2 regions of the Bradyrhizobium sp. KZN70725 genome follow, and region 2 is predicted to be linked to the other one. Evidence: predicted binding sites of a transcription regulator. Region 2 holds the regulator's gene; the other holds the start of a gene.
What was found. Region 2 encodes HrcA, which represses chaperone genes, less so after heat shock. Its sites were predicted from a motif close to GTTAGCACTCNCNNNNNGNGAGTGCTAAC; they were not measured.
Positions count from the first base shown of each region.

Region 1 (4,415 bases), on a different contig from region 2:
GGCAAGAGCTTCAACGGCGAGGAGATGGCCAAGGTCAATGGCGAGCTCGGCGCCGTGGTCGGCGGCACCGAACAGGCCACCCAGCAGATCCTCGAGGCGGTGGAGGCGATCGACCAGGCCGCGTCCGCGCTCGCCAACAACGTCACGCCCGACCAGCAGAAGCGGCTCAGCGAAGATATTCAGGAGCGCGTGGTCTCGATCTTCGAGGCCTGCAACTTCCAGGACCTCACCGGCCAGCGCATCAGCAAGGTGATGCAGACGATGAAGTTCATCGAACAGCACATCAACGAGATGATGAACATCTGGGGCGGCGTCGACGCGATCAAGTCGCACGTCCCGGCGATCGTCGACACCCGCGAGGGCGATGCCCGCCTGCTCAACGGTCCGAAGCTCGACGGCGACGCCGGCCACGCCTCACAGGACGACATCGACGCGATGTTCAACTGAGGTTTCTCAGATCAGCACGAAAAACGCCGGCCCTCGGGCCGGCGTTCTTGTTTGAGCGAGCCCACCCAGTAGAGGTCACCAGACACAGCGCCGTGCTCGTGCTGCCGTTGCGCCGGCTTCACGCACAGACGTACGGCCGCGCGCGGGCGTTGATCTACGTCAATCCGATCCATGCCTTGCTGCTCATTATGTTGGGCCGCGCCTGAAGCGGCGCACCATCTTTTGGCCCGCCCGCGATGAGGAGGATCACCATGCGTCGGACGAACATTTTTCCAACCAAGTCAGTGACGGTTGCGGGAATAGCGGCGAGCCTGATGTTGGGGTTTGCAGGCGCCGCTCTCAGTCCAGCACCGGCCAACGCCGTGATTTACTGCACGTATGTCGGTTATCCGGCAGGCTGCGTGGCGCGGGCAGGCGTTGTGCTCAGGCCTCGTCCGGTGGCGCGCGCTGCGGTCCGCCACAATGCGGGCGGCAATTTGAATGGCGGCGTCAATCGGGTTGGCGTGCGGCGATAAGGCCGTGTTTGCGGGTCTCCTTCCCTTCTCCCCTTGTGGGAGAAGGTGGCGCGGATGCAATCCGCGCCAGATGAGGGGTTGTCGCCGCCTACTCAAATCTCGAAAGGGTCACTCGCGGAGGGAGACCCCTCACCCGGATTGCATCTGACGATGCAATCCGACCTCTCCCACAAGGGGAGAGGTGCACCGACTATGCGGCGCTTTGTCGGAAGATCGCTCGAAGTCCCGCCGTTACGCCCTCGGGGCGCAGCGGACGTAGACCATGTTGCCGTAGCGGACCCCGGCGTCCTTGTCGACGAAGCGGGTGATCATGACGCGGCCATCGAACGAGACGATCTCGCGGTCCTGCTCGCCGGGCGTCGGTCCAGGCGGGCCGATATAGTTCTTGCCACTCGGGGAACCCTTCAGCCGCAGTTCCTGCGGGGTGGCCTGGTCGGCCAGATGCATGATGACGCCGCCGTTCTGGCCGGCGCCGATCACGTAAGGCTGCTTGCACTGGCCGCGCGCGGCGGCCTCGGTGCGGGCGCGATCGGCGGGATTCTGGAACGAGGCGAGACCCCAGCGGCCGACGATCTCATCGGCGCGGATGCTTGCGGGCATTTCGGGGGCGACCCCCGGCTCGGCTGGCGCCGGCTCAGGGTTCGACGACAACGACGGCAGGCTCATGCTGCCGCACGCCCCCAAGAGTGTCGTCAGCGCCGAAACAGCCGCGAACCGTGCGACCAATCGCGCGTTGAATGACCTGATCATATGCATCCCCCGACTATGTCCCGGCCGCACCCGTCCTGCAGCCAAGCGTAAAACTTAAGACGGAGCAATGACGTCTGACAAAATTACGTCATCGCTACGATTTGGTTTCTGGTCCACCATCCTATATTGGCCTCACCAAGGCCTTAACCCGTTTGCTTGACAGAAACTGCGCCAGGCCATATTTCCCGGCCCACAATTAGCACTCTCGCACCACGATTGCTAAGAGCGTCGGGCGTCCTGCCCAGCGCCGACCGGGCCGGCATCCAACGCCGGTCCCGATGAACCGGACCTGAAACCGAGCCTCCAAGAGGGAACGTCATGGCTAAATCCACCTTCCGCCCCCTGCACGACCGCGTCGTGGTCAAGCGTATCGATGCCGAGGAGAAATCCAAGGGCGGCATCATCATTCCGGACTCGGCGAAGGAGAAGCCGTCCCAGGGCGAGATCGTCGCCGTCGGCCCGGGTGGCCGCGACGAGGCCGGCAAGCTGATCCCGATCGACCTCAAGGTCGGCGACCGCGTGCTGTTCGGCAAATGGTCGGGCACCGAGGTCAAGCTCGACAACCAGGAACTCCTGATCATGAAGGAGTCCGACATCATGGGCGTGCTGGCGTAAGCGCCACGACCAATTCGAGAGCGCCCACTCTCTCCGCCGTCATTCCCGGACCTGATCCGGGCATCCATCAATCTTCGCAAGATTCTCGCAAGGACGATGGATTGCCGGGTCATCTGGCACGAAGACGCACTTCGTGCTTTTGCCCGGCAATGACGAGCGCAGATGCCGGGCGACCGCATCCAATCATTCCAGGAGTTCAAATCAATGGCTGCCAAGGACGTAAAATTCGCCGGAGAGGCCCGCGACCGCATGCTGCGCGGTGTCGACGTGCTCGCCAACGCCGTGAAGGTGACGCTCGGCCCCAAGGGCCGCAACGTCGTCATCGAGAAGAGCTTCGGCGCTCCCCGCATCACCAAGGACGGCGTCACCGTCGCCAAGGAGATCGAGCTCGACGACAAGTTCGAGAACATGGGCGCGCAGATGCTGCGCGAGGTCGCTTCCAAGACCAACGATACCGCCGGTGACGGCACCACCACCGCGACCGTGCTGGCGCAGGCCATCGTCCGCGAGGGCGCCAAGTCGGTCGCCGCCGGCATGAACCCGATGGACCTCAAGCGCGGTATCGACACCGCGGTCGCGGCCGTGATCAAGGACATCGAGAAGCGCGCCAAGCCGGTCGCCTCCTCGTCCGAAGTCGCCCAGGTCGGCACCATCTCGGCCAATGGCGATGCCGCGATCGGCAAGATGATCGCGCAGGCGATGCAGAAGGTCGGCAACGAGGGCGTGATCACCGTCGAGGAGAACAAGTCGCTCGAGACCGAGGTCGATATCGTCGAGGGCATGAAGTTCGACCGCGGCTACCTCAGCCCCTACTTCATCACCAACGCCGAGAAGATGACCGCCGAGCTCGAGGATGCCTACATCCTGCTGCACGAGAAGAAGCTGTCCGGCCTGCAGTCCATGCTGCCGGTGCTGGAAGCCGTGGTGCAGTCGGGCCGTCCGCTCTTGATCCTCGCCGAGGACGTCGAGGGCGAGGCGCTGGCGACCCTGGTCGTCAACCGCCTGCGCGGCGGGCTCAAGGTCGCCGCCGTCAAGGCGCCGGGCTTCGGCGATCGCCGCAAGGCGATGCTGGAGGACATCGCGATCCTGACCGGCGGTCAGCTGATCTCCGACGACCTCGGCATGAAGCTCGAGAGCGTCACGATCAACATGCTCGGCCGCGCCGGCAAGATCGTGATCGACAAGGAGAACACCACGATCGTCAAGGGCGCCGGCAAGAAGAAGGACATCGACGCCCGCGTTGGCCAGATCAAGGCGCAGATCGAGGAGACCACCTCGGACTACGACCGTGAGAAGCTGCAGGAGCGCCTCGCCAAGCTCGCCGGCGGCGTTGCGGTGATCAAGGTCGGCGGTGCGACCGAGGTCGAGGTCAAGGAGAAGAAGGACCGTGTCGAGGACGCGCTGAACGCGACCCGCGCCGCGGTGCAGGAAGGCATCGTGCCGGGCGGCGGCGTCGCGCTGCTGCGCGCCAAGAAGGCGGTCGGCCGGCTCACCAACCCGAATGCTGACGTCCAGGCCGGCATCAACATCGTGCTCAAGGCGCTCGAAGCTCCGGTCCGCCAGATCTCGGAGAACGCCGGTGTCGAGGGCTCGATCGTGGTCGGCAAGATCCTCGAGAACAAGTCGGAGACCTTCGGCTTCGACGCGCAGACCGAGGACTATGTCGACATGGTCGACAAGGGCATCATCGACCCCGCCAAGGTGGTGCGCACCGCCTTGCAGGACGCCTCCTCCGTGGCCGGCCTGCTCGTGACCACCGAAGCCATGGTCGCCGAACTGCCGAAGGACGCGGCGCCGGCAATGCCGGGCGGCGGTGGCGGCATGGGTGGAATGGGCGGCATGGGCGGCTTCTAAGCCTCCCCCATCCCTATCGAGATCGAAGGCCGCCTCCGGGCGGCCTTCTTTTTTGCAGTTTGATTACGATCGGGATGCAAGGATCATCTGATGTCCCGCGACGCCAAATCACTGACGTCAACGCTCGTGCTGTTCTACGCGATCGGCGCACTGCTTGCGCTCGGCGCCTATGCCCTGGACAGCCTCGATGATCTTGCGGTCGTCTTGACGTTCTGGCTCAGGCAAACGCTGACG
Region 1 covers NZ_JBUYWT010000013.1:18,441-22,855, reverse strand. The annotation lists gene ACZBJS_RS14820 (protein phosphatase CheZ) at 1-447, shown strand, start outside; gene ACZBJS_RS14815 (hypothetical protein) at 684-962, shown strand; gene ACZBJS_RS14810 (hypothetical protein) at 1,194-1,712, opposite strand; gene ACZBJS_RS14805 (co-chaperone GroES) at 2,031-2,327, shown strand; gene groL (chaperonin GroEL) at 2,532-4,181, shown strand; gene ACZBJS_RS14795 (hypothetical protein) at 4,272-4,415, shown strand, end outside.
Region 1: the regulator HrcA is predicted to act here: its motif matches at 1,908-1,936, upstream of ACZBJS_RS14805 (co-chaperone GroES).

Region 2 (4,415 bases):
CGCGGCGGCCAGACGAGGGTTCCATCGACGCGGGCCTCGACCTGCTCGAGATGATCGTCGGGCCAGGCCACGCACAACGCCGACACGAAGTGCGCCTTGCGCCGGTCCGGTGCGGTGGCGCCGCGTTCCTGCAGCAGCCGCTCGATCCGCGTCATCGCCGCCATGAAGTCCTTGCCCTCGCCGGCCCAGCGCGCCGAGTAGATCCCGGGCGCGCCGTCGAGCGCGTCGACCACGAGGCCGGAATCGTCGGCGAAGGCGGGCAGTCCGGTCGCCTTCGCTGCCGCGATCGCCTTGATCGCCGCGTTGGCGCGAAAATTGTCGCCGGTCTCCTCGGGCTCGGCGAGGTCGAGCTCGCCGGCCGACACCACCTCGACGCCGTGCGGCGCCAGCAGTTCCCGCATCTCGGCAAGCTTGCCGGGATTATGGGTGGCGATGACGAGCCTTCCGGTGATTCGGCGGTGCATGACCAATCTGACTACGCCACCGCGATCTTTTGCAAGTCGACCAGACGCGCGACACCTTTGCGCGCCAGCGCCATCAGCGCCAGGAATTCACCTTCCGAGAACGGCGTCTTCTCGGCGGTGCCCTGCACCTCGATGATCCGGCCGTCGCCGGTCATGACGAAATTGGCGTCGGTGTCGGCTTCGGAATCCTCGGCATAGTCGAGATCGAGCACCGGCGTGCCCTGGTAGATGCCGCACGAGATCGCCGCCACATTGTCGCGCAACACATTGGTCTTCAGCATGTTGCGGGTCTTCATCCAGTTGATGCAGTCGGCCAGCGCCACCCAGGCACCGGTGATCGAGGCGGTGCGGGTGCCGCCGTCGGCCTGGATGACGTCGCAATCGACCGTGATCTGGCGCTCGCCGAGCGCCTCGAGGTCGACGGCCGCGCGCAGCGAGCGGCCGATCAGCCGCTGGATCTCGACCGTCCGGCCGCCCTGCTTGCCGGCCGAGGCCTCGCGGCGGGTGCGTTCCAGGGTAGCACGCGGCAGCATGCCGTATTCGGCGGTGACCCAGCCGCGGCCCTGGCCCTTCAGCCACGGCGGCAGCCGCTCTTCCAGCGTGGCGGTCACCAGCACATGGGTGTCGCCGAACTTCACCATGCAGGAACCCTCGGCATATTTGACGACGCCGCGTTCCAGCGACACGGGACGCAGTTCATCGGGTGCACGGCGGCTTGGCCGCATGAAATCCTCCAGAAATCCGAGAAAATTGGCTGGCGGTGCTTGTAGGAGCGGGAAGGGGCAGCGGCAAGGGTTTTGGCGAGGGTTTTCGGCCCCGGTAGGGTCCGGTACGACGGGGCCGAATGCATGCTTGTCATCGGCCTCCCGGATCGACAAATTATGCAGTAATTGTGAGGGACTGGAGTGTGACTCACCACGATCCGATTGGCCTGATCGCGCCGCATGCCGGGCTCGCCCAGCTCAACGAGCGTTCGCGCGATATTTTTCGTCAAATCGTCGAAAGCTATCTCGCAACCGGCGAGCCGGTCGGTTCGCGCAACATTTCGCGCCTGATCGCATTACCGCTGTCGCCGGCCTCGGTCCGCAACGTGATGTCGGATCTCGAGCAGCTCGGCCTGATCTATGCGCCGCACACCTCCGCCGGCCGCTTGCCGACCGAACTCGGGCTGCGCTTCTTCGTCGATGCGCTGATGCAGGTCGGCGACCTCACCGAGGCCGAGCGTCAGTCGATCCAGACCCAGCTTGCGGCCGTCGGCCGCGCGCAATCCGTCGAGGCCGCGCTTGGCGAAGCCTTGACGCGGTTGTCGGGGCTGACCCGCGCCGCGGCGGTGGTGCTGACGCAAAAGTCGAATGCGCGGCTGAAGCACATCGAGTTCGTCCGGCTGGAGCCGGAAAAGGCGCTGGTCGTGTTGGTCGGCGAAGACGGCCAGGTCGAAAACCGCGTGCTGGCACTGCCGCCGGGTGTTCCATCCTCAGCCCTGACCGAGGCGACCAATTTCCTCAATGCGCGGATCCGCGGCCGGACGCTGGCCGAAGCGCGGCTCGAGCTCGAGACGGCACTGACGCAAAATCGCGCCGAGCTCGATCAGCTCACGCAAAAGGTGGTCGCGGCGGGCATCGCGAGTTGGTCCGGCGGCGAGAATGAGGACCGCCAGCTGATCGTGCGCGGTCACGCCAATCTGCTCGAGGACCTGCACGCGCTCGACGATCTCGAGCGCATCAAGTCGCTGTTCGACGATCTCGAAACCAAGCGCGGGGTGATCGATCTGCTCGGCCGCGCCGAACGCGGCGAGGGCGTGCGGATCTTCATCGGCTCGGAGAACAAGCTGTTCTCGCTGTCGGGTTCCTCGACCATCATCGCGCCCTACGGCGACGCCCAGGGGCGGATCGTGGGCGTCCTCGGCGTGATCGGACCGACGCGGCTGAACTATGCGCGGGTGATCCCGACCGTCGATTATGCCGCGCGCATCGTCAGCAAGATGCTGGGCGGCTGACCGGGGGGCGATTTCGCTTTCATTTGACGGGTTTTCTTCACCCAAGCCGGAGATCCCAGTTCCCGAGACCGGTATGTTGCGCTTGATTTTCGCCGCCCAAAGCACGATATCCCGGCAAGCAATCCCCAAGATTTGAACCGACGCGAGTTTTCGAGAAGGCAAGCCATGACCGATCCGAACCGGGCCAATGACAACACCGAGAATTCGGCGCCGACGGGTGAGCCCGTGGTCTCGAAGCCCTACATCATGCCTGACGAGCCCGAAGCCGGATCGGCGGAGGCGCTGACCAAGGAACTCGCCGAGGCGCGCGACCGGACGCTGCGCACCCTGGCCGAGATGGAGAATCTCCGCCAGCGCACCCGCCGCGAGGTCGCCGACGCCAAGACCTACGGCATCACCGGCTTTGCCCGCGACGTGCTCGATATCGCCGACAACCTGCAGCGCGCGCTCGATGCGGTGCCGGCCGAGACCAAGGAAGCCGCCGATCCCGGCCTGAAGGCGCTGATCGAAGGCGTCGAGCTGACCGAACGTTCGCTGCTCAACGCGCTGGAGAAGAACGGCGTCAAGAAGTTCGACCCGATCGGCGAGAAGTTCGATCCGAACTTCCAGCAGGCGATGTTCGAGGTGCCCGATCCGTCGGTGCCGTCGGGCACCGTGGTGCAGGTCGTGCAGGCCGGTTACATGATCGGCGAGCGCATCCTGCGTCCGGCGCTGGTCGGCGTCTCCAAGGGCGGCGCCAAGGCCGCCCCGACCGCTGACATCACCGCCTGATCCGTCCGATCCCGGACACCCGTCTGTGAGCTCGCGGATTGCGCGGGCTCACAGTCGCGGCTTCTCGTGTGCCTTCGGCCAATAGGTGCCGAAGCTCCAGAGATTTCCTTCCGGATCGCGGCAGGCGAAGTCGCGGCTGCCATAATCCGTGTTTCGCGGTTCCATCTCGATCTTCGCTCCGGCAGCCTTGACCTTCGCGTGCAGCGCGTCGGGATCGTCGACGGCGATATAGATCGAGTCGGTGCGGCGGTTGTCGAGGTCGCCGACCAGCCTGCCATATGCGTCGTCGCGGCTCTGGCCCAGCATCAGCATCGAGGAACCATAGGCGAGCTCGGCGTGATGGATCACGCCGCCATCGCGGTAGACGACGTGTTCGGTGAACCCAAGCACCGTCGTGAGCCAATTGGTCATCGCCTCGGCATCCTTGCAGCGCAGGGTTGGGTAGATGCGGGGCGGTTCGATGTCGTGCGTCATGGTCGCTCACCTCCTTGGCTGACGGCGCCATCCTGCACGGGGCAACGCGGCGTTGGCTTGAAGGTTTGTTACCAGTCCGCCAGCCCATCGCCGGCGTGAACCAGCCGGCGGTCGGTCAGCGCCCGGCGGCGCGCCCAGGCGGTTGGCGGTTCGCCTGCGAATTCGACGAACTCGCGGGCGAGATGGGCCTGGTCGGCATAGCCGCTTTCCGCCGCGATCCCCGCCCAGCCAAGCGCTGCGCCGCTTTGCGCCAGCCGGCTCGCCCGGTGAAACCGCATCATGCGCGCCAGCGATTTGGGGGCGAGGCCGAGTTCGGACCGAAACCGGCCAGCCAGATGCTTGCGGCTCCAGCCGATCTCGTCGGCCAATGCCGTGATGCTGATAGCGCCGGCCGAACGCGCCAGTTTTCGATAGGCGAACGCGATTTCGGGAGACGGCATGTGGCCGGCGCGGCGCAGCACGAACGCCTCGATCAGGTCGAAGCGGCGCTGCCAGCAGGTCACGGCGCCGAGCTGTTCGCGCAGACGACGGCCATCATGGCCGAGCACATCGTCGATATCGACCATGCGCCCGACCAGGTCGGTCACGGCGCCGCCGAAGAAGCCGTAGGCGCCGAGCGGGGTGAAATCGACCTGCACGCAGGCGGCGCGCCCGTCGGACTCGATGTAGACAGGCCCGGCATGCAGGCCGGCGGCGAAGCTGAGCTGACG
Region 2 covers NZ_JBUYWT010000006.1:120,114-124,528, reverse strand. The annotation lists gene rdgB (RdgB/HAM1 family non-canonical purine NTP pyrophosphatase) at 1-464, opposite strand, end outside; gene rph (ribonuclease PH) at 476-1,189, opposite strand; gene hrcA (heat-inducible transcriptional repressor HrcA) at 1,372-2,460, shown strand; gene grpE (nucleotide exchange factor GrpE) at 2,626-3,231, shown strand; gene ACZBJS_RS08125 (VOC family protein) at 3,280-3,705, opposite strand; gene ACZBJS_RS08120 (helix-turn-helix domain-containing protein) at 3,774-4,415, opposite strand, start outside.